2 regions of the Enterobacter sp. ECC-175 genome follow, and region 1 is predicted to be linked to the other one. Evidence: predicted binding sites of a transcription regulator. Region 1 holds the regulator's gene; the other holds the start of a gene.
What was found. The regulator PhoB, encoded in region 1, activates phosphate uptake and scavenging genes when phosphate is short. The targets are predictions, from matches to a motif close to CTGTCATAAAACTGNCNNAT.
Positions count from the first base shown of each region.

Region 2: a site for PhoB is predicted at 7,774-7,793, ahead of uvrB (excinuclease ABC subunit UvrB). Genes of this name have one in related genera too.

Region 1 covers NZ_CP143776.1:1,584,531-1,600,624, forward strand. The annotation lists gene mak (fructokinase) at 1-549, shown strand, start outside; gene sbcC (exonuclease subunit SbcC) at 729-3,860, opposite strand; gene sbcD (exonuclease subunit SbcD) at 3,857-5,062, opposite strand; gene phoB (phosphate response regulator transcription factor PhoB) at 5,250-5,939, shown strand; gene phoR (phosphate regulon sensor histidine kinase PhoR) at 5,961-7,256, shown strand; gene brnQ (branched-chain amino acid transporter carrier protein BrnQ) at 7,666-8,985, shown strand; gene proY (proline-specific permease ProY) at 9,067-10,440, shown strand; gene malZ (maltodextrin glucosidase) at 10,602-12,419, shown strand; gene V1599_RS07500 (hydrolase) at 12,621-13,262, shown strand; gene V1599_RS07505 (antibiotic biosynthesis monooxygenase) at 13,311-13,856, shown strand; gene V1599_RS07510 (amidohydrolase) at 13,878-15,746, shown strand; gene V1599_RS07515 (peroxiredoxin C) at 15,792-16,094, opposite strand, start outside.
Region 2 covers NZ_CP143776.1:1,964,977-1,981,070, reverse strand. The annotation lists gene V1599_RS09375 (YbhN family protein) at 1-622, shown strand, start outside; gene V1599_RS09370 (Bax inhibitor-1/YccA family protein) at 719-1,426, opposite strand; gene moaE (molybdopterin synthase catalytic subunit MoaE) at 1,491-1,943, opposite strand; gene moaD (molybdopterin synthase sulfur carrier subunit) at 1,945-2,190, opposite strand; gene moaC (cyclic pyranopterin monophosphate synthase MoaC) at 2,183-2,668, opposite strand; gene moaB (molybdenum cofactor biosynthesis protein B) at 2,672-3,184, opposite strand; gene moaA (GTP 3',8-cyclase MoaA) at 3,209-4,198, opposite strand; molybdenum cofactor riboswitch at 4,186-4,320, opposite strand; gene yvcK (uridine diphosphate-N-acetylglucosamine-binding protein YvcK) at 4,545-5,453, shown strand; gene uvrB (excinuclease ABC subunit UvrB) at 5,527-7,542, opposite strand; gene bioD (dethiobiotin synthase) at 8,169-8,858, opposite strand; gene bioC (malonyl-ACP O-methyltransferase BioC) at 8,851-9,606, opposite strand; gene bioF (8-amino-7-oxononanoate synthase) at 9,590-10,747, opposite strand; gene bioB (biotin synthase BioB) at 10,744-11,784, opposite strand; gene bioA (adenosylmethionine--8-amino-7-oxononanoate transaminase) at 11,853-13,160, shown strand; gene V1599_RS09305 (kinase inhibitor) at 13,208-13,684, shown strand; gene hutH (histidine ammonia-lyase) at 13,787-15,307, opposite strand; gene hutU (urocanate hydratase) at 15,307-16,094, opposite strand, start outside.

The DNA.
Region 1 (16,094 bases):
GCCGGCGCGCAGACCGTGTTTGCGGTGATTATCGGCACCGGCTGCGGTGCGGGCGTGGCGTTCGGCGGGCGGGCGCACATCGGCGGCAACGGCACGGCGGGCGAGTGGGGGCACAACCCGCTGCCCTGGATGGACGAGGACGAACTAAAATACCGCGCGGAAGTGCCGTGCTACTGCGGCAAGCAGGGCTGTATTGAGACGTTTATCTCCGGCACCGGCTTCGCGACCGACTACCACCGCCTGAGCGGTCAGCCGCTGAAGGGCAATGAAATTATGCGGCTGGTCGAAGAGCAGGATCCGGTTGCGGAGCTGGCGCTCAGCCGCTACGAGCTGCGGCTGGCGAAATCGCTGGCGCACGTGGTGAATATTCTCGATCCCGACGTGATTGTGCTCGGCGGCGGCATGAGCAACGTGGATCGGCTATACGCCACGGTGCCGAACCTGGTGAAGCAGTGGGTGTTCGGCGGCGAGTGCGAAACGCCGATCCGTAAAGCGGTACACGGCGACTCCAGCGGCGTGCGCGGCGCTGCGTGGCTGTGGCCGGAATAAAAGCAAAACAGCAACGTAAGTTGCTGTTTTTGATGTTTGTACCCTCTCCCTGTGGGAGAGGGCCAGGGTGAGGCAAGGTAAAAGCAAAACAGCAACGTAAGTTGCTGTTTTTGGTGTTTTTACCCTCTCCCCGTGGGAGAGGGCCAGGGTGAGGGCATCAGACCGCACCATTCCCCCATTTATTCCACCGCAAACGCCTTATCCAGCCTGCTGTACCCCAGCCCGTTAATTTTCTTCACCTTGATCTGCACCGGAATCCGCTCCTTCATCGCCTCAACGTGGCTAATCACGCCGATGGTTTTACCGGTGGCGTTCAGCGCGTCGAGGGCGTCCAGCGCCGTATCCAGCGTTTCGCTGTCCAGCGTGCCGAAGCCTTCATCGAGGAACAGCGAATCAATGCGCGTTTTATGGCTCACCAGATCGGAAAGCGCCAGCGCCAGCGCCAGGCTGACCAGGAAGCTTTCGCCGCCGGAAAGGGTGCGGGTATCGCGTACCGCGTCGGCCTGCCAGGTATCCACCACTTCCAGCTCCAGCGCGTCGCTCGGTTTGCGCTGCAGCAGGTAGCGCCCGTGCAGGCGGTTAAGCTGCTGGTTGGCGAGCCAGACCAGATTATCGAGCGTCAGCCCCTGCGCGAACTTGCGGAATTTGTCCCCGGTGCTGGAACCGATGAGCGCGTTAAGATATCCCCAGTCGTCCGCCAGCCGTGAAGCCTCCGCAATTTGCTGCATCAGCGTCTGCTGATGAGCGCGGTTATCGCTGTCCTGCTTGAGCTGCTGGCGGATCTCGCCCTGACGCGTGGTATTTTCACGCAGTTTTTGCGCCAGCTGCGTCAGCGTCGCCTGCAGCGCTGGCGCATCGGCCTCCAGCCCCTGTGGGCGAAGCGTCTGATGCCCGGCAAGCAGCTGATTGGCCTGCCCGGCCAGCGCCGTGGCCTGCTGGAGCTGATTCTCGAGCGTCTGTTTAAGCTGCTCAAGGCGGCGGAGGGTATCGTCATCCAGCAGTGCGGCGAGGAACGCGTCGCGATCGGCGAAGCAGCTTGCGTCCAGCGCGGCGCTGAACTGGGCCTGAGAGTGCTGGAGCCGTTCGCGCTCCAGCGTTTCTTGCTGCTGAAGCGTATTGAGCTGGCTTTGCAGCGACACGCACTCGTCGTGGATCGCGCGCCAGTGTTCAGGAATCACCGCTTCGGCTTGTGCGTCGTCGCCGACCGGCAGCGTGTCCAGAATGGGCATCAACGCGTTTATACGTTCCTGAATCGCCGCGTGCTGGGTCTGTTTTTCCTGCCATTGGGCATATTCGGTTTCGCGTGCGCTGAGCCAGACGCTCTCAGCCCCCTCATCGGGCACGTTAAGCGACAGCGGCTGGAGCGAGGACGACAGCGCCTGGCCCGTCGAGGTCAGCTGCTGCTGGTACTGGTGCGCCTGTGCGTCCAGCTCATTGAGCTGGTTTTGCAGGGTCAGGCGCTGGCTGAGCTGATAGAGCTGGCGCTCGTAGTGCTCCTGCTCGTTCATCCAGGGGGCGATATCATCCTGAATGTTCAGCGCTATGTTCAGGGAGGTGCAGACCTCCAGCCACTCTTTAGTGAGCGCTTGCTCTTCCTGAGAGATCGCCTGAGCGTCTTCTGTCTCGCGCTGGATCTGTTGGGTCAGGGCATTCACCTGCCCGAGCACCAGCAGCCCTTCGTCTTTCAGCGCGGCAACCTCTTTGGCGAGCGCGTCACGGCGCAGCTGGTTGGCGCTCAGCTCCAGCGCCCGGTATTCCGTGACGGCCGGATGAGTGGTTGAACCACAGAGCGGACAAGGTTTGCCTGACTGCAAATCTGACCGCTCCGCCTCCAGTTTCTTGATGGTCTTTTCTTGCTCGCAAAGCGTAACAACATCCTGATAGTGCTGATTTTTTTCTTTGTACTGCTGACGGCGCAGGCTCAGGGTTTCGTTAAGTTTTACCTGCTCAGCCTGCGCTTTCTGCACGCTTTCCGCATTCTGGCGCAGCCGTTTTTGCAGTGGCTGATAGCGCGCGTGAAGCGCGGTCAGGCGCTGGCGGAGCGCCCGCGACTGCGCCTGCTGCTCCATTGCCGTTGTGATGGCCTCCGCCGTCAGCGTCAGCGCGTTCTCCGGCATTTCAGCCAGCTTCTGGCGCAGTTCAGCAATGCGCGCCGATTGCGCTGCAAGCTGGTGTTTATCGCGATTTAGCTGCGCGAACTGCGCCCGCCAGCCGGCAATCTGCTGTCCCCACTGGCCAAAACGTTCATGCTCGCTCAGCCATTGCGCCAGGGCCGTATGCTCGGCCTGAAGCTGCTCCCGATGGCGGAGCGCGGCGTTGCGAATACGCGAGCGAAGCGCTGCTCTATCGAGTAAGCGAGTATTTACTTCAGCAATGGCCTGGGTGGTCTGCGCCAGGCGGGTGGTTTGCTCCTGCTGGCGCTCCCACAGCGGGCGCAGCTGGGCGGCGGGGTGAGCGAGCTGGAGCTTTGCCAGCTCCGGCGCGGCATCGGTCAGTGCCTGCTGCGCCTGCTGCTGCGAAGCGGCGGCACGCTGCTGTTCACGAATCAGCTCGTCGCTGCGCGTCAGCCACTGGAACGCTTTCTGGTGGTTTTGCTGCTCAGCCAGCAGGATTTTCTCTTCGTCAGTAAGCGCCTGCAAACTTTGCTGCAACTGCTGCTGCTGTTCTTCGTCAAGCAGCACCACGCCCGCGGCCTGCGCTTCGCATATCTCAAGCGCGCTGCGGGCGGCCTTGTGTTTTTCAAAGACCATGGCCGAAATCTGGCCGTAAATTTCCGTGCCGGTCAGCTCTTCTAACAGCTCGGCGCGATCGCTCGGTTTGGCATTCAGGAAGGCGGCAAACTGCCCCTGAGAGAGCAGCATTGAGCGGGTGAAGCGGCCGTAGTCCAGGCCGGTGAGCGCGGCGGTTTGCTCCAGCTTATCGCTGGCTTTGTCCGCGAGGATTTTACCGTCTTCGCAGCGCGCCAGCTCAACGCGCGGCGCCTGCAGGTTGCCGTCCGGCTGGTTTCGCGCGCGGTTCTGGCTCCAGAACGCGCGGTAGGCGATGCCTTTTACTTCAAATTCAACTTCCGCCAGGCACTCGGCGGTGTCGCGCGTCATCAGATCGTTTTGCGCCTGGGAGACCTTATTCAGGCGCGGCGTCTCGTGGTAAAGCGCCAGGCAGATGGCGTCCAGCAGGGTGGTTTTACCCGCGCCTGTCGCGCCGGTAATGGCAAACAGCCCGTTGCTGGCAAACGGCTCTGCGGTAAAGTCGATTTTCCATTCACCCTTGAGCGAGTTGAGGTTTTTCAGGCGCAGGCTCAAAATTTTCATGCGTTGTCGTCCTCGTCGTTCAGCGCCTGGAGAGTATGGCTAAACAGTTCGCTAAGCCTTGCGCGCTTCGCATCGTCGATTTCCTCCTGCGAAAGCCTGCGTTCAAATACCTCTTCAACCCGCAGCTCGCTGAGCGTTTCCCGCTGCGCGCTTAACAGGATTTTCTCGCGCTGCTCGCGGCTGCGGCGCACCAGCAGCACTTCCACCGGCAGATCCTCCGTCAGCGTCTGAATTTTGCGCTGCATATCGTGCAGGTAGTCGTCGGTGGTGATTTCGATATCCAGCCAGACGGGCGGATTCAGCGCGGCATCGCGCCATTGCTCAAGCTGGGCGGTAATGGCGTCAAGATCGCCCTTGAGCACCGCCAGCGGCTGGGTGACGGGCACCTCCAGCGTCTCGACGGCGCTGAGTTTTCCGTCGGTGAAGCTCACCAGATGCACGGATTTTGCTTTGCCGGTTTCATCAAAGCTGAGCGAAATGGGCGATCCGCAGTAGCGAATATGTTCGCAGCCGCCGATGACCTGCGCGCGGTGAATGTGCCCGAGTGCGATGTAGTCCGCTGGGGGGAAATTTTGCGCCGGGAAGGCATCCAGCGTGCCGATATAGATGTCGCGCACCGCGTCGCTTTTGCTGGCGCCAACGGTGGTGAGGTGCCCGGTCGCAATCACTGGAATTTGCTGTTCGCCGCGCAGGGCGCAGGCGTCGGCATACTGCTGGTGATAGTACTCGGTAATGCGTTGCAGCAGATGCTGCTGCTTTTCACCGCCGGAAAGCCCGGCCTGGCTTTGCACGATATCGCGCGGGCGCAGGAAGGGAACCGGGCACAGCACCGCGCCGGGCGTGCCGTCGCGCTTGTTCAGGATCTGCGGCGCGTGTCCGGCGCTGGCGACGACGGTCGTGTTGAGGAACGCCAGAATATCGCGGGATTCATTCAGCGTTGCCACGGAGTCGTGGTTGCCGGCGACAATCACCAGATGGCAGCCCGTTTTCTGAAGATTCACCACGAAGCGGTTATAAAGCTCGCGCGCATAGCTCGGCGGCTGGCCGGTATCAAAAATATCGCCCGCCACGATAATGGCATCCACCTCCTGCTCCCGAGCCGTGTTCAGCAGCCAGCGCAGGAACGCGTCGTGTTCGGCCGCGCGGCTTTTGCTGTAAAAATTTTGACCCAGATGCCAGTCCGAGGTGTGAAGTAGGCGCATAACAGTTCCGTGGCAATAAAAGGGAAACGCGATTATAAACGTTCAGGGGGCGGAAAATAACCGCTGTAATAAAACAACAGTTTGCCATTGATGGTGGTAATGTTTTTCATAAATCTGTCATAAATCTGACGCATAATGGCGCCGCATTACACACTTGTAACTTAAATAAGAGAAGACAGGGCAAAGTATGGCGAGACGTATTCTGGTCGTAGAAGATGAAGCTCCGATTCGTGAAATGGTGTGCTTCGTGCTCGAACAAAACGGCTTCCAGCCGGTTGAAGCGGAAGATTATGACAGCGCGGTGAACCAGCTGAATGAACCCTGGCCCGATCTGATCCTGCTTGACTGGATGCTGCCCGGCGGCTCTGGGCTACAGTTTATCAAGCACATTAAGCGCGAAGCGATGACCCGCGACATTCCGGTGGTGATGCTGACGGCGCGCGGCGAAGAAGAGGACCGCGTGCGCGGTCTGGAAACCGGCGCGGATGATTACGTTACCAAACCGTTCTCGCCGAAAGAGCTGGTTGCCCGCATCAAAGCCGTGATGCGCCGCATTTCGCCGATGGCGGTGGAAGAGGTGATTGAGATGCAGGGGCTGAGCCTTGACCCAACCTCGCACCGCGTGATGACCGGCGAAAGCCCTCTTGATATGGGGCCGACCGAATTTAAGCTCCTGCATTTCTTTATGACGCACCCGGAGCGCGTTTACAGCCGCGAACAGCTGCTAAACAACGTCTGGGGCACTAACGTATACGTCGAAGATCGAACGGTAGACGTGCATATTCGCCGCCTGCGTAAAGCGCTGGAACTGAGCGGCCACGATCGCATGGTGCAGACGGTCCGCGGCACGGGTTATCGTTTTTCGACCCGTTTCTGAATAATGACAGGAGTGTGACGCGTGCTGGAACGTCTGTCATGGAAAAGGCTCGTCTTTGAACTGATCTTATGCTGTATTCCGGCCCTTATTCTGGGGGCTATTTTTGGTCATCTGCCGTGGTTTTTGCTGGCGTCAGTTACCGGGCTGTTGATTTGGCACTTCTGGAACCTGCTGCGCCTTTCCTGGTGGCTGTGGGTGGACAGAAGCATGACGCCACCGCCCGGAAGCGGGAGCTGGGAGCCGCTGCTCTACGGTCTGCACCAGATGCAGATGCGCAATAAAAAGCGTCGCCGCGAGCTGGGAAGCCTGATCAAACGCTTCCGTAGCGGCGCGGAGTCGCTGCCGGATGCGGTCATTCTGACCACGGAAGAAGGGACCATCTTCTGGTGTAACGGCCTGGCGCAACAGCTGCTGGGCCTGCGCTGGCCGGACGATAACGGCCAGAATATTCTTAACCTTCTGCGCTACCCCGAGTTCACGCTGTATCTGAAAAAGCGCGACTTTACGCGCCCGCACAACCTCAAGCTTAACAACGGCCGACATCTTGAAATCCGCGTGATGCCCTACAGCGACAGGCAGTGGCTGATGGTGGCGCGCGACGTGACGCAAATGCACCAGCTTGAAGGGGCGCGGCGTAACTTCTTTGCTAACGTCAGCCACGAGCTGCGCACGCCGCTGACGGTGCTGCAGGGCTATCTGGAGATGATGCAGGAGCAAACGCTGGAGGGCGCGCCGCGCGAGAAGGCGCTCCATACCATGCGCGAGCAAACGCACCGCATGGAAGGGCTGGTGAAGCAGCTGCTGACGCTGTCAAAAATCGAGGCCGCGCCGTCCCTGGCCCTGAACGACACCATTGACGTGCCCGTCATGCTTCGCCTGGTCGAACGGGAAGCGCAAACCCTGAGCCACAGTCGTCATGAGCTGCTATTTGACGTCGACAGCGGCCTGAAGGTGCTGGGCAGTGAAGATGAGCTGCGAAGCGCCGTGTCGAACCTGGTGTACAACGCGGTGAACCATACGCCCGAGGGGACGAAGATCGTGGTGCGCTGGCAGCGCGTGGGGGCCGGCGCAGAGTTTAGCGTCGAGGATAACGGACCGGGGATCGCGCCGGAGCATATTCCGCGCCTGACCGAGCGTTTCTATCGCGTGGACAAAGCGCGATCGCGGCAGACCGGGGGCAGCGGCCTGGGGCTGGCCATCGTCAAGCACGCGGTAAACCACCATGAAGGACGCCTGGAAATTCAGAGTACGGTGGGGAAAGGCACGCGCTTTAGCTTCGTTATTCCGGAACGATTAATTGCCAAAAAAAGCGCCTGACCGCGGGCGTGTTATCTCACCTTTCCACGGGCCAGCGATTGCTGGCCCGTTTTCTTTGCGGTCAAGCGAAACGCGGATGAATTTTATACGGTTGATGCTTTTTTGTTCGCATGATTAGCCATGGGTTTTTCGGATAATTAGCGTATTGTGCTAGCCTGTATTTTCATACTGGCATATTGTTCTGGTTTTACGATCCCTCCTTGCCTTTAAACGTTATAAGCGTTTAAATTCCCCACCTGATACTGTCATACCGACTGTATTTGCGTGGTAAATCGAAAAACTATTCTTCTCCACGCCAGGACGGGAGAATATCCCGCTGAAATTGAGCAAATTTTCTGCTGTATTGTCCCGTGAGGGATGGCGAAAAACTCAACGTTTACAACACCACATCCACAGGCAGTAAGGTTTTATGACCCATCATTTAAAATCGCGTGACATCATCGCGCTGGGCTTTATGACATTCGCGCTGTTCGTTGGCGCAGGCAACATCATTTTTCCACCCATGGTTGGCTTACAGGCGGGTGAACACGTCTGGACGGCTGCGTTTGGGTTCCTGATTACTGCCGTGGGCCTACCGGTTCTGACCGTGGTTGCGCTGGCGAAAGTCGGCGGCGGCGTAGATAGCCTCAGCACCCCGATTGGCAAAGTGGCTGGCGTTCTGCTGGCAACCGTCTGCTATCTGGCCGTCGGCCCGCTGTTCGCCACCCCGCGCACCGCGACCGTTTCTTTCGAAGTGGGGATTGCTCCGCTGACCGGCGATGGCGCGATGCCGCTGTTTATCTACAGCCTGGTTTACTTCGCGATTGTGATTCTGGTCTCCCTCTATCCGGGCAAGCTGCTGGATACCGTAGGTAACTTCCTGGCACCGCTGAAAATTATTGCGCTGATCGTGCTGGCCGTTGCGGCCATCGTTTGGCCTGCTGGCCCAATCAGCGATGCGATGGATGCTTATAAGAACGCCGCGTTCTCTAACGGTTTCGTGAACGGCTATCTGACCATGGATACGCTGGGGGCGATGGTGTTTGGCATCGTTATCGTCAACGCCGCACGTTCGCGTGGCGTGACCGAAGCGCGCCTGCTGACCCGCTACACGATTTGGGCCGGCCTGATGGCAGGCGTGGGCCTGACGCTGCTGTATCTGGCGCTGTTCCGCCTGGGCTCCGACAGCGCGACGCTGGTTGACCAGAACGCCAACGGTGCGGCAATCCTTCATGCTTACGTGCAGCACACCTTCGGCGGCGCGGGCAGCATGCTGCTGGCGGTACTGATCTTCCTCGCGTGCCTGGTGACGGCGGTTGGCCTGACCTGCGCCTGCGCAGAGTTCTTTGCGCAGTACCTGCCGCTCTCATACCGCACGCTGGTGTTTATCCTCGGCATCTTCTCCATGGCGGTGTCTAACCTCGGTCTGAGCCACCTGATCCAGGTCTCCATTCCGGTGCTGACGGCGATTTATCCGCCGTGCATCGTGCTGGTGGTGCTGAGCTTCACCCGCCCGTGGTGGAATAACTCATCGCGAATTATTGCGCCAGCCATGTTTATCAGCCTGATTTTTGGTATCCTTGACGGGATCAAAGCATCAGCATTCGCAGAAATCCTGCCTGCCTGGACACAGCGTCTGCCGCTGTCCGAGCAGGGACTGGCCTGGCTGATGCCTACCGTTGTTGCACTGGTGCTGGCGATTATCTGGGACCGTGCTGCAGGGCGTCAGGTGGCATCGAACGTCCATTAATCAACGGCAACAAACTGTTTAACCACGGGGCTTAAGGCCCCGTGGTTTTTTGTTTTTTTCGTGTTGAATGGCAAGATTTAAATGGAAAGCACTAACAAACTTAAGCGTGGACTGAGCACGCGCCACATCCGCTTTATGGCGCTTGGCTCTGCTATCGGTACCGGTCTTTTTTATGGCTCGGCAGATGCCATTAAAATGGCCGGTCCCAGCGTGCTGCTGGCGTACATCATCGGCGGCGTGGCGGCGTATATCATCATGCGCGCGCTGGGGGAAATGTCCGTTCATAACCCGTCAGCCAGCTCCTTCTCACGCTATGCGCAGGAAAACCTGGGCCCGCTGGCGGGATTCATCACCGGCTGGACCTACTGCTTTGAAATCCTGATCGTGGCCATCGCTGATGTGACCGCGTTTGGCATCTACATGGGCGTCTGGTTCCCCGCCGTGCCGCACTGGATATGGGTGCTGAGCGTGGTGCTGATCATCTGCGCCGTCAACCTGATGAGCGTGAAGGTGTTTGGCGAGCTGGAGTTCTGGTTCTCCTTCTTTAAGGTTGCCACCATCATCATCATGATTCTTGCCGGTTTCGGCATCATCATCTGGGGAATTGGCAACGGCGGGCAGCCGACCGGTATCCACAACCTCTGGAGCAACGGCGGCTTCTTTAGCAACGGCTGGCTCGGGATGGTGATGTCGCTACAGATGGTGATGTTTGCCTACGGCGGGATCGAAATCATCGGCATTACCGCCGGTGAAGCGAAGGACCCGGAGAAGTCCATTCCGCGCGCCATCAACTCCGTACCGATGCGCATCCTGGTGTTCTACGTGGGCACGCTGTTTGTGATTATGTCCATCTATCCGTGGAACCAGGTAGGCACTAACGGCAGCCCGTTCGTGTTGACCTTCCAGCACATGGGCATCGCCTTTGCCGCCAGCATTCTGAACTTCGTGGTGCTGACCGCCTCGCTTTCTGCCATTAACAGCGACGTCTTCGGCGTCGGCCGTATGCTGCACGGCATGGCGGAGCAGGGCAGCGCGCCGAAGGTCTTTGCCAAAACCTCACGCCGCGGCACGCCGTGGGTAACGGTAGTGGTGATGACCGTCGCGCTGCTGTTCTCGGTCTATCTGAACTACATCATGCCGGAGAACGTCTTCCTGGTGATTGCGTCGCTGGCAACGTTTGCGACCGTGTGGGTGTGGATTATGATCCTGCTGTCGCAGATCGCGTTCCGCCGCCGCCTGTCCCCGGAAGAGGCAAAAGCGCTGAAGTTCAAGGTGCCGGGCGGGGTGCCTACCACCGTGGCTGGCCTGATCTTCCTGGTGTTTATCATCGCGCTGATTGGCTACCATCCGGATACCCGTATTTCGCTGTACGTTGGCTTCGCGTGGATCGTCCTGCTGCTGGTGGGCTGGGTGTTTAAACGCCGCCGCGACCGCCAGCTGGCGCAGGCGCAGTAATCCTCTTTCCCCTCTCCCCGTGGGAGAGGGGCAGGATGAGGGCATCAGGCCGCACTGATGCCTCATCCCCCGTCCTCCTCCCCCAATAAATTTCGTCATGGTGAGCTAACCTTCATTCCCCTGTGGCAAGGTGGCGTCAATTTCATCAAAGGGGATGCGTGATGTTAAATGCCTGGCACCTTCCGGTTGCCCCATTCGTTAAGCAAAACAAAGACAACCTTATGATTACGCTTTGGCTGGCGGGAGAAAATCAGCCCGAGCGCGTGACGCTTCGCACCGACGTGGATAACGAAGAAACGTCGCTAACAATGCACAAGCAGCGCAGCCAGCCGCAGCCCGGGGTGACGGCGTGGCGGGCAAACATCGATTTACGCAGCGGGCAGCCGCGCCGCCGCTACAGCTTTAAGCTGCTTTGGAACAGCCGCCAGCTGTGGTTTACCCCGCAGGGGTTCAGCCGCTTCCCGCCCGCTCGGCTGGAGCAGTTTGCCGTGGATTACCCTGACGCGGGCCCGCAGTGGGTGAGCGAGCAGGTCTTTTACCAGATCTTCCCGGACCGCTTTGCGCGAAGCGCTCAACGCACGGAGCATCAGGACAAGGTGTACCACCACCACGCGGCGGGCCACGATATTATTCTGAAGGACTGGGACGATCCGCTCACCGCTCAGGCAGGCGGCTCGACGTTCTACGGCGGCGATCTCGACGGCATTAGCGAAAAGCTCCCGTACCTCAAAAAGCTCGGCGTTACCGCGCTGTACCTCAACCCGGTATTTAAGGCGCCGAGCGTCCATAAGTACGATACCGAAGATTACCGCCGCGTGGACGCGCAGTTTGGCGGCGACGAGGCGCTGCTCCGGCTGCGGGAAAATACCCAAAGCGAAGGTATGCGCCTGATCCTGGACGGCGTGTTTAACCACAGCGGCGATTCGCACGCCTGGTTTGACCGCCATAACCAGCACCTGCGCGGGGCGTGTCACAACCCGGACTCGCCGCAGCGCGACTGGTACAGCTTTGATGAGGAAGGCCGCGCGCTCGACTGGCTGGGCTACGCTAGCCTGCCGAAGCTGGATTTCCGGTCCCCTACGCTGGTTAACGAAATCTACGGCGATGATGACAGCATCGTGCGCCACTGGCTGAAGGCGCCGTGGAGCATGGACGGCTGGCGGCTGGACGTGGTGCATATGCTCGGGGAAGGGGGCGGGGCGCACAACAACCTCCAGCACGTCGCCGCGATTACCCGTGCGGCCAAAGCCGCCAACCCCGAGGCGTTTGTTTTCGGCGAACACTTCGGCGACGCGCGGCAGTGGCTGCAGGCCGACGCGGAAGATGCGGCGATGAACTATCGCGGGTTTACCTTCCCGCTGTGGGGCTTCCTCGCGAACACCGATATCTCTTACGATCCCAACCCTATCGACGCTGAAACCTGCATGGCGTGGATGGACAACTACCGCGCCAGCCTGTCGCATCAGCAGCAGCTGAGGATGTTTAACCAGCTCGATAGCCACGACACCGCGCGGTTTAAATCGCTGCTCGGCAAAGACGTCGCGCGCCTGCCGCTGGCGGTAACGTGGCTCTTTACCTGGCCCGGCGTGCCGTGCATTTATTACGGCGATGAGGTGGGGCTGGACGGCAATAACGATCCGTTCTGCCGCAAAACCTTCCCGTGGGACGAGGCGAAGCAGGATAAGACGCTGTTTAGCCTCTATCAGCGCCTGGCGACGCTGCGCAAGCAAAGCCAGGCCCTGCGCTACGGCGGCTGCCAGGTGGTCTACGCGCACGATAGCGTGGTGGTGTTTGCTCGCGTTTATAACCAGCAGCGTGTGCTGGTGGCGATCAACCGGGGTGAAGCCTGCGAGGTGGTGCTTGACCACTCTCCGCTGCTGGCCGTGAAGGCGTGGCAGCTCAAAGAAGGGAAAGGGGGAATTCAGGAGGGGATACTCTCATTACCTGCGATCTCTGCGTCCGTTTGGTTCGGTAATTAACCCTGCTAATTGCAGCAGGTATTTATTGCCTGCTGCAAAATATATTTCATCTTGTTCTGTTTAATTCACCAGAGGAGACAAATTTCTTTAATATCCTCTTAATTAATTCTCGCTATACTCAATTTGCTTAATCAGTCAGGGCCCTTTCTCATTTAGCACACACAATCGTTGGCTTTTAACATCTTGATAAAAGGTACTTTTATGTCTATCCGTGAACTGATTGACCCGCAAAATTCCGCGCTGATTTTTATCGATCACCAGCCGCAAATGTCGTTTGGCGTAGCAAATATTGACCGTCAGTTATTAAAGAATAATACGGTGGCGCTGGCGAAAGCGGGCAAAATATTTGATGTGCCGGTTATCTATACCTCAGTCGAAACAAAAAGCTTTAGCGGATATATTTGGCCGGAACTGCTGGCGGTGCACCCGGACGTGAAGCCGATTGAACGAACCTCAATGAACTCCTGGGAAGATGACGCGTTTGTTGCGGCGGTCAAAGCAACGGGCCGCAAAAAACTCATCATCTCTGCCCTGTGGACCGAAGTGTGCCTGACCTTCCCGGCGCTAATGGCACTTGATGAAGGTTTTGACGTTTACGTGGTGACGGATACGTCCGGCGGTACCTCCGTGGATGCCCACGAACGCGCCATTGACCGCATGGTGCAGGCCGGTGCGGTGCCGGTGACCTGGCAGCAGGTGCTGCTTGAGTACCAGCGCGACTGGTCGCGCAAAGGCACTTACGACGCGGTAATGGACCTGGTGCGCGAGCACAGCGGCGCGTACGGCATGGGCGTTGATTATGCCTATACCCTCGTCCACGGCGCGCCAGAGCGCAAAGCATAATTCTTTCCGGGCGGGGCTCTCCCGCCCGTTAATGACCAGAGAACCCTTATGGCGCAAACATCTCATGTGACGCTGGTGATCGCCCATACCCTTCTTCCGGGACAGGCAGAACGGTACGAGCAGTGGCTGGGGAAAATCATGCCCATCGCGGCGGAATTTCCCGGCCACCTCGGGGCGAACGTGATTCGCCCGTCAGAGGGACAATCCCTCTGGACGGTGATCATCCGCTTCGATACCCCCGAACACCTCTATGCGTGGACGCAGTCTGAAACCCGTAACGCGCTGGTGAAAGAGATTGAACCGGCGCTGGCAGACGGGGACAAAACCGAAGTGCGCACCGAGGCGGCCTTCTGGTTTACCCCGCCCGAGCCGCACGTGCGTAAGCCAAAGCAGTGGAAGCAGTTTCTCATCACCCTGCTGGTGATTTTCCCCAGCACCAACGTGGTGCCGCTGGTGACCGGGGCGCTGCTTCCTGGTCTGAAAGGATCTTTATTACTGCATTTGATTAACGATGCCTGTGTGGTCGCGCTGGTGGTCTGGCTGTGGATGCCCATCGTGACCCGTCTGTTCGCCGGATGGCTGAAAAAGGCCTGATTCGGCTCAAAGGAGTACGTTATGTCTCAAACTGCCACACTGATCTTAACCAAGGGTAAGATCCACACCCTCGATCGTGAAAACCCGCTCACCGAAGCGGTGGCCATCGCCAACGGAAAGATCCTCGCCACGGGCGACCACGACCGCATCATGAGCTATGCGACGCAGGGCACCCAGATCGTTGACCTGAAGGGAAGTACCGCGATCCCCGGCCTGAACGATTCACACCTGCACCTGATCCGTGGCGGGCTGAACTACAACCTCGAGCTGCGCTGGGAAGGCGTGCCCTCGCTGGTGGATGCGCTGCGGATGCTGAAAGCGCAGGCCGATCGCACGCCGTCACCGCAGTGGGTGCGCGTGGTCGGCGGCTGGAGCGAGTTCCAGTTCGCCGAACGCCGGATGCCGACCATCGAAGAGCTCAACGAGGCCGCGCCGGACACGCCGGTCTTTGTGCTTCACCTCTACGATCGCGCGCTGCTCAACCGCGCCGCGCTAAAGGCCGTGGGCTACACCAAAGATACGCCGAACCCGCCGGGCGGCGAGATCGTACGCGATAACCACGGCAACCCGACCGGGATGCTGATCGCCAAACCCAACGCGATGATCCTCTATGCAACGCTGGCGAAAGGGCCGAAGCTGCCGATTGAGCAGCAGGTGAACTCGACGCGACAGTTTATGCGCGAGCTGAACCGCCTGGGGCTGACCAGCGCCATCGACGCGGGCGGCGGCTTCCAGAACTACCCGGAAGATTATGAAGTGATCGCCGAACTGCACGCCAAAGAGCAGATGACGGTGCGTATCGCCTATAACCTCTTTACCCAGCGCCCGAAGCAGGAGCTGGAAGACTTTGAGCGCTGGACCGATATGCTCAAGCCGGGACAGGGAACGGACTTCTACCGCGCCAACGGGGCGGGCGAAATGCTGGTCTTCTCTGCGGCGGACTTTGAGGATTTCCTCCAGCCGCGCCCGGACCTGCCCGAAGGCATGGAAGACGAGCTCGAGCGCGTGGTGCGCCACCTGGTGGAACACCGCTGGCCGTTCCGCCTGCACGCGACCTATGACGAATCCATCAGCCGCATGCTCGACGTGTTCGAGAAGGTGAACCGGGATATTCCGTTCAACGGCCTGCACTGGTTCTTCGACCACGCGGAGACCATTACCGAGCGCAACATCGAGCGCGTGAAGGCGCTCGGCGGCGGAATTGCGGTGCAGCACCGCATGGCCTTCCAGGGCGAGTATTTTGTCGACAGGTACGGCAAAGAGGCGGTGAAGCACACGCCGCCGGTAGCGAAAATGCTGGAGCTGGACGTGCCGGTTGGCCTGGGCACGGATGCGACCCGCGTGGCGAGCTACAACCCGTGGACGGCGCTCTACTGGCTGGTCTCTGGGCGCACCGTCGGCGGGCTGGCGATGTATGACGACGGCAACCGCCTGCCGCGCGACGTGGCGCTGGAGCTGTGGACCGCAGGCAGCGCCTGGTTCTCCAGCGAGCAGGGGAAAAAGGGGCGCATTGTTGAAGGGCAGCTTGCCGATCTGGTGGTGCTGTCGAAAGACTACTTCAGCGTGGCGGAAGAGGAGATTAAGGGCATTGAGTCGGTACTGACGGTGGTGGATGGCAAGGTGGTTTATGCCGCCGGGCACTTTAGCCCGCTGTCGCCGCCGCCGATCCCGGTCGTGCCGGAGTGGTCACCGGTGGTGAAGGTGCCGGGGCACTATCGCTCCGCGCCGCCTGCGGCCAGCAAGGTGGGCGCGGTGGTGCAGATGCATCAGTGTATTGGCAGCTGCGGCGTGCACGGGCATGCGCACGGCATTGCGCGCCAGTCGGAAATTCCGGTGTCTGATGAACAGGCGTTCTGGGGCGTGTTAGGGTGTTCGTGCTTCGCGTTCTAAACAAAAAGGCCCGCATATGCGGGCCTTCTTCGTAAACCGTGCCGATTACAGGCTGGATACGTTCTCAGACAGGTATTTAGCCACGCCGTCCGGAGACGCGTTCATGCCTTCTTTACCTTTTTCCCACTGAGCCGGGCACACTTCGCCGTGCTCTTCGTGGAACTGCAGCGCGTCAACCATGCGCAGCATTTCGTCGATGTTACGGCCCAGCGGCAGATCGTTCACGACCTGGTGACGAACGATGCCGTTCGCATCGATCAGGAAGGAGCCGCGCAGCGCAACGCCAGCGTCCGGATGCTCGATACCGTAAGCCTGCTGGATTTCGCGTTTGATGTCCGCAACCATTGC
Region 2 (16,094 bases), 380 kb from region 1:
GCGTCTGGGGCTGCCGGGCGGCACGATTACCCGCATCTTCTCGCTGAGCATTACCACCAACTGGCTGGGCTATATTCTGCTCGGCGGAGTGATTTTCACCATCAACGTGGTGCAGCTGCCCGCGCACTGGTATATCGATGAATCCACGCTGAGGATTTTGGGCATCGTGCTGCTGCTGATCGTCGCCGCCTACCTCTGGGCCTGCGCCTTCGCAAAGCGTCGTCACGTGACCATCAAGGGGCAAAAGCTGGTGCTGCCCTCGTGGAAGTTCGCGGTGGTGCAGATGGTGGTTTCCAGCGCCAACTGGATGGCGATGGGCGCGATCATCTGGCTGCTGATTGGCGAAGACATTAACTATTTCTTCGTGCTGGGCGTGCTGCTGGTCAGCAGCATTGCCGGGGTTATCGTCCATATTCCGGCGGGGATCGGCGTGCTGGAGGCGGTGTTTATCGCCCTGCTGGCGGGCGAGCACGTCTCGCACGGCACCATTATCGCCGCCCTGCTGGCCTACCGCATGCTGTACTACTTCCTGCCGCTGGCGCTGGCGACGGTGTGCTATCTGGTGCTGGAGAGCCGGGCGAAAAAGCTGCGGGCGAAGAACGAGAAGGCGATGGCGAAATAAAAGCCCCCTCTCCCCAAAGGGGCGAGGGAGCAAAGACTGCACCGAGCTGTCCCCTCTCCCCTTTGGGGAGAGGGTTAGGGTGAGGGGAATAAAACCTTAACGCCGGTTGCCGAAAATCCGCAGCAGCATCAGGAACAGGTTGATAAAGTCCAGATACAGCGTCAGCGCGCCGAGGATGGCGTATTTACGCAGGGTTGACGCGTCGCGCACGTCAATCTGCTCACCGATATTTTTCAGCTTCTGCGTGTCATACGCGGTCAGACCAACGAAGACCACCACCCCGATATAGGTCACGGCCCACATCAGCGCTTCGCTCTTCAGCCACAGGTTTACCAGCGACGCGAGCACGATCCCAATCAGCCCCATAAACAGCATGCTGCCGAAGCCGCTCAGGTCACGCTTGGTGGTGTAGCCGTAAAGGCTCATCGCGCCAAACATCCCGCCGGTGACCACGAAGGTGCTGGCGATTGACGAATAGGTGTAAGCGATAAAGATGCTGGACAGCGTCAGACCCGTCAGCGCCGAATAAAGCATAAACAGCGTGGTCGCCATTCCGGCGCTGAGCTTATGCACCAGGCCTGACAGCACGAACACCAGCGCAAGCTGGGCGATGATCAGCCCAAAGAAGGTGATTTTGCTGGAGAAGATAAACATCATGATCTCCGGCGTGTTCGCCGCATACCACGCGATAAACGCGGTAAGCAGCAGGCCGACCGTCATCCAGCCGTACACCTGAGCCATATACGTCTGCAGCCCGGTACGGGACTGCTGCACTATCGAATCGGAACGCGGAAATCGGTCCATGATTCACTCCTGATTAAGATTAAGTAGACACACGCTTTAAGACTAACACATCCGCGTAAACCTGTTACCAACGGCCGGCGGCTTCTTTATCGCTGTCGCGTGACTCCACCCAGCGGTCGCCTTCCGGCGTCGCTTCGCGCTTCCAGAACGGCGCTTTGGTTTTGAGATAGTCCATGATGAACTCCCCTGCCGCAAAGGCGCTGCCGCGGTGCGCGCTGGTGACGCCAACAAACACAATTTCTTCGCCCGGCCACATTTCGCCGATGCGGTGGATAACGCTCACGCGTCCGAGAGGCCAGCGCCCCCGCGCCTGCTCGACGATCTCCGCGAGAGATTTTTCGGTCATGCCCGGATAGTGCTCCAGCGTCAGCGCCTTCACGCTGTCGCCGAGGTTGTGGTTGCGCACCTTGCCGGTGAAGGTCACAACCGCGCCGTCTTCGTCGCGCTCGGCCAGCCAGTCGTATTCGCTGCCGACGCTGAAGCGATCGCGGCTCACGAGGATTCGGGTTTCAGCCATGTTAGCCTCCCGTGACCGGCGGGAAGAACGCCACTTCATCGCCTGCCGCCAGCGGATGGTTGAAATCGACCAGCGTCTGGTTCACGGCCGCCAGCAGCTTGCCTTCGTCCAGCGCCAGCGCCCAGCGGTCGCCCTGCCCGGCCAGATGGGCACGCAGCGCGGCCACGTTCTCAAACGCACCGTCGACCGTCAGGCTATCGGTATTCACCAGCTCGCGCACCTGGGCAAAAAAGAGCACCTTAATCATGGCTGTCCACCTTAAAATCACCGGATTTGCCGCCGCTTTTCGCCAGCAGGCGCACCGGGCCAATCACCATGTCTTTCTGCACGGCCTTGCACATGTCGTAGATAGTCAGCGCGGCAACGGACGCGGCCGTCAGGGCCTCCATCTCCACGCCGGTTTTCCCGGTCAGGCGGCAGAGGGATTCGATGCGCACGCGATTGTGCTCCGGCTGCGCAGCCAGGTTGACTTCAACCTTGCTGAGCATCAGCGGGTGGCACAGGGGAATAAGGTCCCAGGTGCGCTTCGCGGCCTGGATACCGGCAATGCGGGCGGTGGCGAACACGTCGCCCTTGTGGTGACTGCCGTCGATAATCATCGCCAGCGTCTCCGGCAGCATGGTGACAAACGCTTCGGCGCGCGCCTCGCGCACCGTTTCGGCCTTGGCGGAGACGTCCACCATGTGGGCTTCGCCCGCGGCGTTAATGTGGGTCAGTTGCGACATAGCTTACTTCTTCAAATGAGGATGAAAATTACACGGACGGGTGCGGGCATCAAGCTGCGGGGCGATGATATTTTCCCACGCGTTGCGGCAGGCCTTAGTCGAGCCGGGCATGGCGAATATCAGCGTGCCGTTTGCCACGCCCGCCACGGCGCGCGACTGCAGCGTGGAGGTGCCAATCTCTTCGAACGACAGCATGCGGAACACTTCACCAAAGCCTTCGACCTCGCGATCGAACAGCGGGATCAGCGCCTCGGGAGCCTGATCGCCTGCGGTAAAGCCGGTGCCGCCGGTGATCAGCACCACCTGCACCTCGTCGCTGGCGATCCACTGGGATACCCGGGCGCGAATGGCGTAGCGGTTCTCTTTCACGATGGCTTTATCAACAACGTGGTGTCCGGCGTCGTGCGCCGCGTCGCGCAGCCAGTGGCCGGAGGTGTCATCCTCTTCGCCGCGGCGCTCGGAAACGGTAAGGATAGCAATGCGTGTCGGGATAAATTCTGCGCTTACCTGACTCATCTTCTGGTTCCTTTTTAAAGCTGATTACCCGCCAATGTATGACAGATTTTGCGTAATGCCGGTGTCGCCCTGATGCAGGAAGTGGGTCTGCTTTTTGTGCGTCAGCGCCTCGGAAATGCGCGCTTCAAGCGCCTCCTGCTGGGCGTCGTGTTCCAGCAGATCGCGCAGATCCACGCCGCCGTCGCCGAACAGGCAAAGGTGCAGCTTGCCGACGGAGGAGACGCGCAGGCGGTTGCAGCTGGCGCAGAAGTCTTTCTCATAGGGCATAATCAGCCCGATTTCCCCTTCGTAGTCCGGGTGACAAAAGACCTGGGCCGGGCCGTCGCTGCGCTGGCGAATCTGGTGTATCCAGCCGCGCTTGAGCAGCTCGTCGCGCAGCACCATGCCGGAGATATGATGGCGGCGGAACAGTTCGCTGCCCTCGCCGGTCTCCATCAGCTCAATAAAACGCAGCTGAATGCGGCGCGGCTTGATCCACGCCAGGAAGGTGTCCAGCTGGTGATGGTTAACGTCGCGCATCAGCACCGTGTTGACTTTGACTTTTTCGAAGCCCGCCTCAAACGCCGCGTCGATGCCGTCCATCACCTGCTGGAATTTGTCCTGGCCGGTTATGGCGTGGAACTGGCGCGCGTCGAGACTGTCCACGCTGACGTTAATCGCGGTTAGCCCCGCGTCGCGCCAGCTCGCCACGTCACGCGCCATGCGATAGCCGTTAGTGGTGACGGCGATCTGGCGGATACGCGCGTTTTCACGCACGGCAGCGATGATGTCGGGAAAATCTCGACGAAGAGAAGGTTCACCACCGGTCAGACGGACTTTTTCCGTGCCGAGCTCAGCGAAGGCGCGCGTGACGCGGCGCACCTCATCGACGGAAAGAAAGCCGTTATTGGTGACGCTGCCCGGCTTGTAGCCGTCAGGCAGGCAGTAGGTGCAACGAAAGTTGCATACGTCGGTAATCGACAGACGCAGGTAGTAAAACTTGCGCGCGAAAGCATCAGTGAGTTGTGAAGCCATGTACACCTTTCCAGATACGGGAGGCACAGTCATTTCTTTCTGTACCCTGGTGGCAGATCCGCCACGGCCAGAGCGCCATATCTTCCGACACAGGCGCAAAGGCTAGAGTGTAGGTTTTCAATAATGAAAACAGGTTAAGGCGATAGTAGCGCTTAAATCATCAGTTCGCCATTTTCGCTTTACGCTATATATCTTTATATATAGCGGCACGATTGTGCATTTTCGCTATAGAATACGTAAAACCAGCACTTTCGCATTGATATACATCATTCGCGAGCGGGTGAAGCATCGTCTTTTAGGGGTAGTTAGGTTACTGTTACGCGGATAAATCTCATAAGGAATGTATATGCGCAATCGCACATTGGCGGATCTTGACCGCGTTGTCGCTCTCGGCGGAGGCCACGGGCTGGGGCGCGTCATGTCCTCATTGTCCTCGCTGGGCTCCCGGCTAACGGGCATCGTGACTACCACGGACAACGGCGGCTCGACGGGACGGATTCGACGCGCGGAAGGCGGGATTGCCTGGGGCGATACGCGAAACTGTCTTAACCAGCTTATCACCGAGCCGAGCGTTGCATCCGCCATGTTTGAGTATCGTTTTGGCGGTAACGGCGAACTTTCCGGGCATAACCTCGGAAATTTGATGTTAAAGGCGCTGGACCACCTAAGCGTGCGGCCCCTGGAAGCGATCAATTTAATCCGTAACCTGCTCAAGGTGGACGCGTTTCTGATCCCGATGTCGGAACAACCGGTGGATTTGATGGCCATCGATGCTGAAGGCCATGAAGTTTATGGCGAGGTCAATATCGACCAGCTCATTCACCCGCCTAAAGAGCTGATGACCTATCCGAGCGTGCCCGCCACGCGCGAGGCGGTAGAGGCAATAAGCGAAGCGGATTTGATCCTGATCGGGCCGGGCAGTTTTTACACCAGTCTGATGCCACTCCTGCTGATCAAAGAGCTGGCGCAGGCCCTGCGCAGAACGCCTGCGCCCATGGTCTACGTGGGCAACCTGGGGCGCGAGCTAAGCCCTGCGGCCGCCAGCCTGACGCTGGTGGATAAGCTGGCGCTCATGGAACATTACGTGGGTAAGAAGATTATCGACGGCGTCGTGGTGGGGCCAAACGTTGATGTCTCCGGCATGGAAGGCCGGGTGGTGGTCCAGGAGCCGCTGGAAGCGAGCGATATTATGTATCGTCACGACAGACACCTGCTGCGCGAGGCGCTGGAGAAGGCGGTGCAGGCGCTGGGTTAGGTTTGATTGTGCGGCATGATGCCCTCACCCCGGCCCTCTCCCACAGGGAGAGGGAGAAAACACGCCGCTTTATCTAAGATGCGGCGATGAAAAGATCCCGCAGCTGATGCAGCTGGTCGCGGATTTGCGCCGCCTCTTCGAACTCCAGGTTCTGCGCGTGCTGCATCATCTGTCCTTCCAGCTCGTGGATTTTCTGCTGCAGCGCCTTCGGCGTCAGTACGACGGTATCCTCTTCCACCACCGAACGCGCCTTGCCGCGCCCTTTCGCCTTGGTCTTCGCGATGTTTTGACCCAGCGCCAGAATGTCCACCACCTTCTTGTTCAGGCCCTGCGGCGTAATGCCGTGCTCTTCGTTGTAGCGCTGCTGCTTCTCGCGGCGGCGCTCCGTCTCGCCGATCGCTTTCGCCATCGACGGCGTGATCTTATCGCCGTACAGAATCGCCTTGCCGTTCACGTTACGCGCGGCGCGGCCGATGGTCTGGATCAGCGAGCGCTCGGAGCGCAGGAAGCCCTCTTTGTCGGCGTCCAGAATCGCCACCAGCGAGACTTCCGGCATGTCCAGACCTTCTCGCAGCAGGTTGATGCCGACCAGCACGTCAAACTCGCCGAGGCGCAGGTCGCGGATGATCTCCATACGCTCGACGGTGTCGATGTCCGAGTGCAGGTAGCGCACCTTCTCGCCGTGCTCTTCCAGATATTCGGTCAGGTCTTCCGCCATGCGTTTGGTCAGCGTGGTGACCAGCACGCGCTCGTTAATCGCGGAGCGGGCGCGGATCTCTGAAAGCAGATCGTCCACCTGGGTGGCAACCGGGCGCACCTCGATAATCGGATCGAGCAGCCCCGTCGGACGCACAACCTGATCCACCACGTCGTCGCCGGATTTCTCCAGCTCGTAGTTGCCCGGCGTGGCCGAGACGTAGATCGTCTGCGGCGCGAGCGCCTCAAACTCTTCAAACTTCATCGGACGGTTGTCCAGCGCCGACGGCAGGCGGAAGCCGTACTCCACCAGCGTCTCTTTACGCGCGCGGTCGCCGCGGTACATGCCGCCTATCTGCGGGATCGTCACGTGGGATTCATCAATCACCAGCAGGCCGTCGGCCGGGAGGTAGTCAAACAGCGTCGGCGGCGCTTCGCCCGGCCCGCGGCCTGACAGATAGCGCGAGTAGTTTTCAATGCCGGAGCAGTAGCCCAGCTCGTTCATCATCTCCAGATCGAACTGGGTACGCTGGGTCAGGCGCTGCTCTTCAAGCAGCTTGTTGTTCGCCAGCAGCACCTTACGGCGGTCAGCCAGCTCAACCTTAATCTCTTCCATCGCCTGCACGATACGCTCGCGCGGCGTCACGTAGTGCGTTTTGGGGTAGATGGTAAAGCGCTGGATCACCGACTCAATGTGCCCAGTCAGCGGGTCGAACAGCGACAGCCGCTCAACTTCTTCGTCAAACAGCTCGACGCGCAGCGCCATATCGTCCGACTCCGCCGGGAAGATGTCGATCACCTCGCCGCGCACGCGGAACGTGCCGCGCTGGAATGCCTGATCGTTACGGGCGTACTGCAGCTCGGCCAGACGACGCACGATGGCGCGCTGATCGATGATCATCCCCTGGGTCAGGTGCAGCATCATCTTCAGGTACAGATCCGGATCGCCCAGGCCGTAGATAGCCGACACCGAAGCCACCACAACCACGTCACGACGTTCCAGCAGCGCCTTGGTCGCCGACAGGCGCATCTGCTCGATGTGTTCGTTCACCGAGGCGTCTTTTTCGATAAAGGTGTCAGAGCTTGGAACGTAGGCTTCAGGCTGGTAGTAATCGTAGTAAGAGACGAAATACTCCACCGCGTTTTCCGGGAAGAACTCCTTCATCTCGCCGTAAAGCTGTGCCGCCAGGGTTTTGTTGGGGGCCAGCACCATCGTCGGGCGTTGCAGATCGGCAATCACGTTCGCGACGGTAAACGTTTTACCCGAGCCGGTCACCCCCAGCAGGGTCTGATGCGCCAGCCCATCTTCCAGCCCCTCTTCCAGACGACGAATCGCCTCAGGCTGATCGCCTGAAGGGCGGAAAGCGGAATTCAATTTGAACGGTTTACTCATGGGCAACAACCTGATGACGTAGTAAGCGGCAGACGACTAATTTTACTCGTTGTTGCCAGGAATGCCAGTAAAAAACACTGGATAAAAAACCAGTGGCGTGTAAGGATATTTAGCGTAGCACTGGCCCGGCTAGCGTGTTCCTGATTGAAATTTCAGCTGCGGCAACATAAAACACCGGCATTGATGGGTTATCCCCAAAACATTTCCTTTTTTAACATTTGTCAAGACAGGTAATGAAAGTTTTATGTCCGTTGAAGCGCCTTTCATCAGGGCAATTGCTTTTATTCAACAAATTGAAATTTAAGAGATATTTAACAAAGCCGCGTTTCGCACCAATTTGCGTGAAGGCCGCGTATTCTCTCGCTTCTCGCGTGTTTTCTAACTCTAATGCACATGGTTATCCACAGGAATAGTGGATAACTGCTTCCAGCCCGTATGGCGCGGTGCTCGGCAAATTCCCGGTTTTTCCCACGAAGCGGCGCTAAAAAATTTTTATCACTCTTTTTTGATGATGATTAGCCATTTCATTCATAACCCGCCGGTGAGATCTTACTCACAACTCCGCGATCCGAACGTCAGGCAAAGGGGAATAACGTGACCCGAGGCCACGTTATCGCGAACAGCGCTTATCGTGCAGACGGCAGCGGGCTGAGGTCAAGATAGCGACCGGTTTCCGCCTCCTCCGCGCCGTCGGCAAGCCACGGGATTTCGCCCAGGCACGGCGCGGGCAGAACCCGGTTCAGGGTCTCGAGATATTCCTGATGGCGCCTGCCGGGCGGCACGACGTCGTTGGCGACCCAGCCCGCCAGCGTTAAGCCGGCCTGCTGAATCGCCTGCGCGGTTAGCATCGCGTGGTTAATACAGCCCAGCTTCACGCCTACCACCAGAATGACCGGAAGCCGCTCTGACTGCACCCAGTCGGCAAAGGTCTGCGCCTCCGAGAGCGGCGTGAACCAGCCCCCGGCCCCTTCCACCAGCACCCACTCCGCGCGAGCCTCAAGCGCGCGCAGGCCCGCAGACATGACGGCGAAATCAATCGGCCGGCCTTCGTCGGCGCTAACGATGTGCGGCGAGGTCGGCTCCGCGAAGGTGTACGGATTTACCGCCGCGTAGTCCAGCCCGACGCTGCTGTTGCGCTGCAGGGCCAGCGCGTCGGTATTGCGCAGCCCCTCGGGCGTCATCTCGCTGCCGGAGGCGACGGGCTTATACCCTGCGGTCGTACGTCCAAGAAGACGCGCCGCCTGCAGCAGCGCGGCGCTGGCAACCGTTTTGCCCACTTCCGTATCGGTGCCGGTGACAAAATAGCGTTCAGTCACGTTCAATAATCCCATGAAAAAGTTGATAAGAGAGCGGGAAGCTGCCCCCCCGCTGCGGCCACGCCAGCTCAAGCCGCTGCAGCTGCCCGCGGGTGAGCGGCTTTGGCGCCCGCCCGGCGTGCAGGTGCGTGGCGCCGATGCCCTTTAGCGAGCGCATGGCGCTCAGGGGGTCGCTAAAGTCGAGCGTGATGGTCTGCACCTCGGCGCGATAGCGTCGGCCTGCCAGCGCCTGCACCACACTCTCGTGCGATAAAAACCGGTTCGCGTGCTCGCGCCCGTCTACGGCCCGCCACGCCTCGTTTAGCTCCGGAAGCGAGCTCTCAAGAAGCGTGGTGAAGGCCACCTTCCCGCCCGGACGCGCGACGCGATACAGCTCGCCCAGCGCCTGCGGCAGGCTGCTGCACCACTGCACCGCCAGATGGCTCCAGACCAAATCAAACTGCGCGTCCGCCAGCGGAATGGCTTCGATATCGGCCGCCAGATAGCGGTCCGCCGACTGCTGCTGGCGCGCCTCGTCGAGCATCTGCTCGGAGAGATCGATGGCCGTGACCCGGCTTCCCGCCGCGCGCCAGTAGCGGCTGTTGCTCCCCGGCCCGCAGCCCGCGTCCAGCACCTCAGAAAAATGCCCTTCCCCCAGCGCCGCGATAAGCCCCTGCGCGCTCTGGCGCTGCAGCGCGTCGTGCTGCGAATAGCTCTGCGCGGCCCGGCCAAACGCCGCGGCGATCGCCTGCTTATTGACGGATGACATGCAGCACCTCCAGCAGGGCATCGATGTCCTGCGCCTCGTGCGTCGCCGTCAGCGTCAGGCGCAGGCGCGCGGTGCCCGACGGCACGGTGGGCGGGCGGATAGCGGTCGCCCACATCCCGCCGTCGCGCAGGGTTTGCGCCAGCGCCAGCGCCCGATCGTTTTCGCCGACGATAACGGGCTGAATGGCGCTCTGAGAATCAGTGACCTGCAGCGCCAGCGCCTGTGCTCCCTGGCGAAAGCGGCGAATGCGGTCGGCAAGGCGCAGACGGCGCTCCTCGCCCTCGGCGCTGCGGATCACGTTCACCGACGCGGAAAGCGCCACGGCCTGCGCGGGCGGCATGCTGGTGCTGTAGATCAGGTGGCGGGCAAACTGCAGCAGGTAGTCGGCCACCGGCTCGCTGCACAGCACCGCCGCGCCGCTGACGCCAACGCCTTTGCCGAACGTGACGACCAGCAGCTCCGGCTTCACCTTTTGCTGCCAGGCGCTGCCGCGGCCTTCTTCCCCCACGACGCCGATCCCGTGGGCATCGTCCACCATCAGCCAGGCGTGATGCTGCCGGGCGGCGGCGTGAAGAGCCTCGAGCGGCGCGCAGTCGCCGTCCATGCTGAACACCCCTTCCGTCACCGCCAGCCGGAGTCCGGCGCAGGGCTTCGCCAGCAGGGTGCGCATCTGCGCGTCGTCGTTGTGCGCAAACCGGCGCAGCTGCGCCGGGCTAAGGCTTGCCGCTTCGAGCAGAGACGCATGGCTCAGGCGGTCTGCGACGATGCGGTCGTCTTTGTCCATCAGCGCGGCAATCACCGCCTGGTTGGCGGCGAAGCCGGAGATAAACAGCAGCGCGCGCGGGTAGCCCAGCCAGTCGGCAAGCTGCTCCTCGAGCGCCCGGTGCGCGGTGGTGTAGCCGCTGACGTGGCCGGAGCCGCCGCTGCCCACGCCATAGCGCTCGGCCCCCTGCTGCCAGGCGCGGATAATCTGCGGATGCTGGCTGAGGCCCAGGTAGTCATTGCTGGAGAAATTGCAGTACCGCCTGCCCTCACGCACCAGAAAACGGCCCGCGCCGCTTTCCACCGCGCTGCGCGTGCGGAACGCGTCGGCCGCCCGGCGCGCGTTCAGGGCGGCGTCGATTCGCGCCTGCCAGGTCATAGCGCTGCCGCGTTGTAGAACTGTTCGGTGTCGGCGTTGAAAATTTGCTGCTCAAGCTGCTGCTGCTGTTCGTTGTCGCCGGTCAGCACCTCGGTCTGGTGCGGGTTCAGCCCCAGCTTGCGGAACAGCTGAACGTCTTTATCCTCTTCCGGGTTTGGCGTGGTTAGCAGCTTGCAGCCGTAGAAAATGGAGTTTGCCCCCGCCATAAAGCACATCGCCTGGGTCTGCTCGCTCATCTGCTCGCGGCCCGCGGAGAGGCGCACGTACGAGGTTGGCATCATGATGCGCGCCACGGCGATGGTGCGGATAAAATCAAACGCGTCCACGTCGTCGTTATCCGCCAGCGGCGTGCCTTTCACCTTCACCAGCATGTTGATCGGCACGCTTTCCGGCGGCGTCGGCAGGTTGGCCAGCTGGAGCAGCAGGCCCGCGCGGTCTTTTACCGTTTCGCCCAGCCCCACGATGCCGCCGGAGCAGACCTTGATGCCCGCGTCGCGCACCTTGTCGAGGGTGTCCAGGCGCTCCTGATAGGTGCGCGTGGTGATGATGTTGCCGTAAAACTCCGGCGAGGTGTCGAGGTTGTGGTTGTAGTAGTCCAGACCGGCCGCGGAGAGGCGCTGCGCCTGCTCCTCGTTCAGCGTGCCGAGCGTCATGCAGGCCTCAAGCCCCATCTCCTTCACGCCCTTCACCATCTGCTCCAGGTACGGCATGTCGCGGTCGTGCGGGTTTTTCCACGCCGCCCCCATGCAGAAGCGGGTCGAACCGGCGTTCTTCGCTTTTCGCGCCGAGTCGAGCACCTGCTCCACCTCCATCAGGCGCTCGGATTCGAGGCCGGTTTTGTAGCGCGCGCTTTGCGGGCAATACTTGCAGTCTTCCGGGCAGGCGCCGGTCTTGATTGACAGCAGCGTGCTGACCTGCACATGGCGAGGATCGAAGTGCTGACGGTGGACCTGCTGCGCTTCAAACATCAGCTCCAGGAACGGTTTATTGAATAATTCAGTGACTTGCGACATCGTCCAGCGTGCGTGGTGAGCCATTGGGCTTCTCCAAAGGGTTTTGTTAATTGTCGGTTCGGTTTATACTCGTAAACCTAAAACTTTTCAAAATGGTTTACAAGTCGATTATGACCCCGGACGATCTCGCCTTCGACACGCAGCATATCTGGCACCCCTACACCTCCACCACTCGCCCTCTGCCCGTCTATCCGGTCGCCTCCGCGCGCGGCTGCGAGCTGCATCTCGCCAGCGGCGAGCGGCTCGTCGACGGGATGTCCTCCTGGTGGGCCGCGATTCACGGGTACAACCACCCGCGGCTGAACGCGGCGATGAAGGCGCAGATTGACCAGATGTCGCACGTGATGTTTGGCGGCATTACCCATCAGCCCGCCATAGACCTGTGCCGCCGCCTGGTGGCGATGACGCCGGACGCGCTGGAGTGCGTGTTCCTCGCCGACTCCGGCTCCGTTGCCGTTGAGGTGGCGATGAAAATGGCGTTGCAGTACTGGCACGCCAAGGGCGAGACCCGCCAGCGGTTCCTCACCTTCCGCAACGGCTACCACGGCGATACCTTCGGCGCGATGTCGGTCTGCGATCCGGACAACTCCATGCACAGCCTGTGGAAGGGCTACCTGCCGGATAATCTGTTTGCCCCCGCGCCGCAGAGCCGCTTCGACGGCGAATGGGACGAGGCGGACATGGTCGGCTTCGCGCGGCTGATGGCGGCGCATCGCCACGAGATTGCGGCCGTGATTCTGGAGCCGATCGTGCAGGGCGCGGGCGGCATGCGCATGTATCATCCGGAGTGGCTCAGGCGCATCCGTAAGATGTGCGACCGCGAGGGGATTCTGCTGATTGCCGATGAGATCGCCACCGGGTTTGGCCGCACCGGCAGGCTGTTTGCCTGCGAGCACGCGGGGATTTCGCCGGATATTCTGTGCCTCGGAAAAGCGCTGACCGGCGGCACCATGACGCTCTCCGCCACGCTCGCCACGCGCGGCGTTGCCGACACCATCAGCGACGGCGAAGCGGGCTGCTTTATGCACGGCCCAACGTTTATGGGCAACCCGCTGGCCTGCGCGGTCGCCAGCGAAAGCCTCGCCATTCTCGAGAGCGGCGAGTGGCGGGCGCAGGTCGCGTCCATTGAGGCGCAGCTCAAGGAGGAGCTGCGCGCAGCCGCCGATTCTGCACACGTTGCGGACGTGCGCGTGCTGGGCGCCATTGGCGTGATTGAGACGCACCGGCCGGTAAACATGGCGGCCCTGCAGCGCTTCTTCGTCGAGCAGGGCGTATGGGTGCGTCCTTTCGGCAGGCTGATTTACCTGATGCCGCCGTATGTGATTACCCCGGAGCAGCTGCGTAAATTGACGGCCGCGGTCGTTACAGCCGTTAACATTCCCGCGCATTACACGATCTAACCCGATGCGTTACACTTCGTGAACGAGCGATTAACGAGGTAAACCGTATGAAAATCATCAGTAAAGATCTGCGCGACGGGGAGAAACTGCCGGAACGCCACGTTTTCAACGGCATGGGCTATCAAGGCGATAATATTTCCCCGCACCTGGCGTGGGATGAGGTGCCGGCCGGAACCAAAAGCTTCGTGGTGACCTGCTACGACCCGGACGCGCCGACCGGCTCCGGCTGGTGGCACTGGATCGTTGCCAACCTTCCCGCCGACACGCGCGTGCTGCCGCAGGGTTCAGGCTCTGACCTGGTTGCCCTGCCGGAGGGCGCGATTCAGACCCGCACCGACTTTGGCAAAGCGGGCTACGGCGGCGCCGCGCCGCCGAAGGGCGAAACGCACCGCTATATCTTTACGGTTCACGCGCTGGACGTGGAGAAGATTGAGGTAGACGAAGGGGCGAGCGGCGCGATGGTCGGGTTTAACGTGCATTTCCACTCGTTGGGCAGCGCGTCGATTACGGCGATGTACTCGTAACAGTGCGGGCTGATGGCCCCTCACCCTAACCCTCTCCCCATAGGGGAGAGGGGACTTCAACACCCTCTCCCCTATGGGGAGAGGGCTGGGGTGAGGGGAAAATCACAGCACGGAAGGCATTAATCCCACCAGCCGTCCCTCTTCCAGAAGCTGCATCGCCTTATCAATATCCGGCGCAAAGAAGCGGTCGTCGTCGTAGTGCGCAACGTGCTCGCGCAGCGCCTGACGCGCCTGCTCCAGCAGCGGGCTGGATTTTAGCCCCTCGCGCAGGTCGATCCCCTGACAGGCGGCAAGCCATTCCACCGCCAGCACGCCGCGGGTGTTTGACGCCATTTCCCACAGGCGACGTCCGGCGGCAGGCGCCATCGAGACGTGATCCTCCTGGTTCGCCGAGGTCGGCAGGCTGTCCACGCTGTGCGGATGGGAGAGCGCTTTATTCTCGCTCGCCAGCGCCGCCGCGGTAACCTGCGCAATCATAAAGCCAGAGTTCACGCCGCCGTTGCGTACGAGGAACGGCGGCAGCTGGGACATATGCTTGTCCATCATCAGCGCGATGCGGCGCTCGGATAAGGCCCCGATTTCGGCAATCGCCAGCGCGATATTATCCGCCGCCATCGCCACCGGCTCGGCGTGGAAGTTACCGCCGGATACCACCTCGTTTTCCTGAGCGAATACAAGCGGGTTGTCCGACACCGCGTTGGCTTCGACCAGCAGCACCTCCGCCGCCTGTCGCAGCTGCGTCAGGCATGCGCCCATCACCTGCGGCTGGCAGCGCAGCGAGTAAGGGTCCTGAACTTTCTCACAGTTATGGTGAGACTCGGCAATCTCGCTGGCGTCGGTCAGCAGATGGCGATACATCGCCGCCGCGTCAATCTGGCCGCGCTGGCCGCGCACCGCGTGAATGCGGGCGTCAAACGGACGCCGCGAGCCCAGCACCGCCTCCGTGGTGAGCGCGCCGCACGCCACCGCCGAGGCAAAGAGATCTTCCGCTTCAAACAGGCCGCGCAGCGCAAAGGCGGTAGACGCCTGGGTGCCGTTAAGCAGCGCCAGCCCCTCTTTTGCCGCCAGGGTAATGGGCGTTAACCCCGCCTTTTGCAGCGCCTCTTTGGCGGGCAGCCACTCCCCCTGCCAGCGGGCTTTGCCTTCACCCAACAGCAGGAGCGACATATGCGCCAGCGGGGCCAGATCGCCGGACGCGCCGACGGAGCCTTTCGCCGGTATCCACGGGTAGACGTTCGCGTTGACCAGCGCCATCAGCGCCTCGATCACGCTCAGGCGAATCCCCGAGAAGCCGCGCGCCAGGCTGTTGATTTTGAGCACCATCATCAGGCGAACAATTTCATCGTCCAGCGGCTGACCCACGCCCGCCGCGTGCGACAGCACCAGCGAACGCTGTAAATTTTCCAGGTCGTGGTTTGCGATGCGCGTCTGCGCCAGCAGGCCAAAACCGGTGTTAATGCCGTAGGCGGTACGCCCTTCGGCAACGATCGCCTCTACGCAGGCGACGCTGTCGCTAATGGCCGCATGGGCGCTTTCGTCAAGCGAAAGGGTAACCGGCTGACGCCAGACGCCGCGCAGCTGTTTGAGCGTCAGCGAGCCGGGAGTAAGTGTTAAGGCGTTCATCAATGCTTTCCTTGTGTGGCAGGGACCATCGGCAGGTTTAACCCCTGCTCTTCGGCACATTCAATCGCAATCTCGTAGCCCGCATCCGCGTGGCGCATCACGCCGGTGGCCGGGTCGTTGTGCAGCACGCGGGCGATGCGCGCCGCCGCCTCGTCGGTTCCGTCGCAGACAATGACCATTCCCGAATGCTGGGAGAAGCCCATCCCCACGCCGCCGCCGTGGTGTAAAGATACCCAGGTTGCGCCGCTGGCGGTGTTCAGCAGCGCGTTGAGCAGCGGCCAGTCGGAGACCGCATCGGAGCCGTCGCGCATGGCTTCGGTTTCGCGGTTCGGGCTGGCCACGGAGCCGGAGTCCAGGTGGTCGCGGCCGATGACGATCGGCGCGGAGACTTCACCGCTGCGCACCATTTCGTTAAAGGCCAGGCCGAGCTTTTGACGCCACGCCAGCCCGACCCAGCAGATGCGCGCCGGCAGGCCCTGGAAGTTAATGCGCTCCCGGGCCATGTCCAGCCAGCGGTGCAGGTGTTCGTCGTCGGCGATGATTTCCTTCACCTTCGCGTCGGTTTTATAGATATCTTCCGGGTCGCCGGAGAGGGCAACCCAGCGGAACGGGCCGATGCCGCGGCAGAACAGCGGGCGAATATAGGCAGGCACGAAGCCGGGGAAATCAAAGGCATCGGAGACGCCCATCTCTTTTGCCATCTGGCGAATATTGTTGCCGTAGTCAAAGGTCGGGATGCCCATCCGGCTGAAGGCCAGCATGGCGGAGACGTGTTCTGCCATGGAGC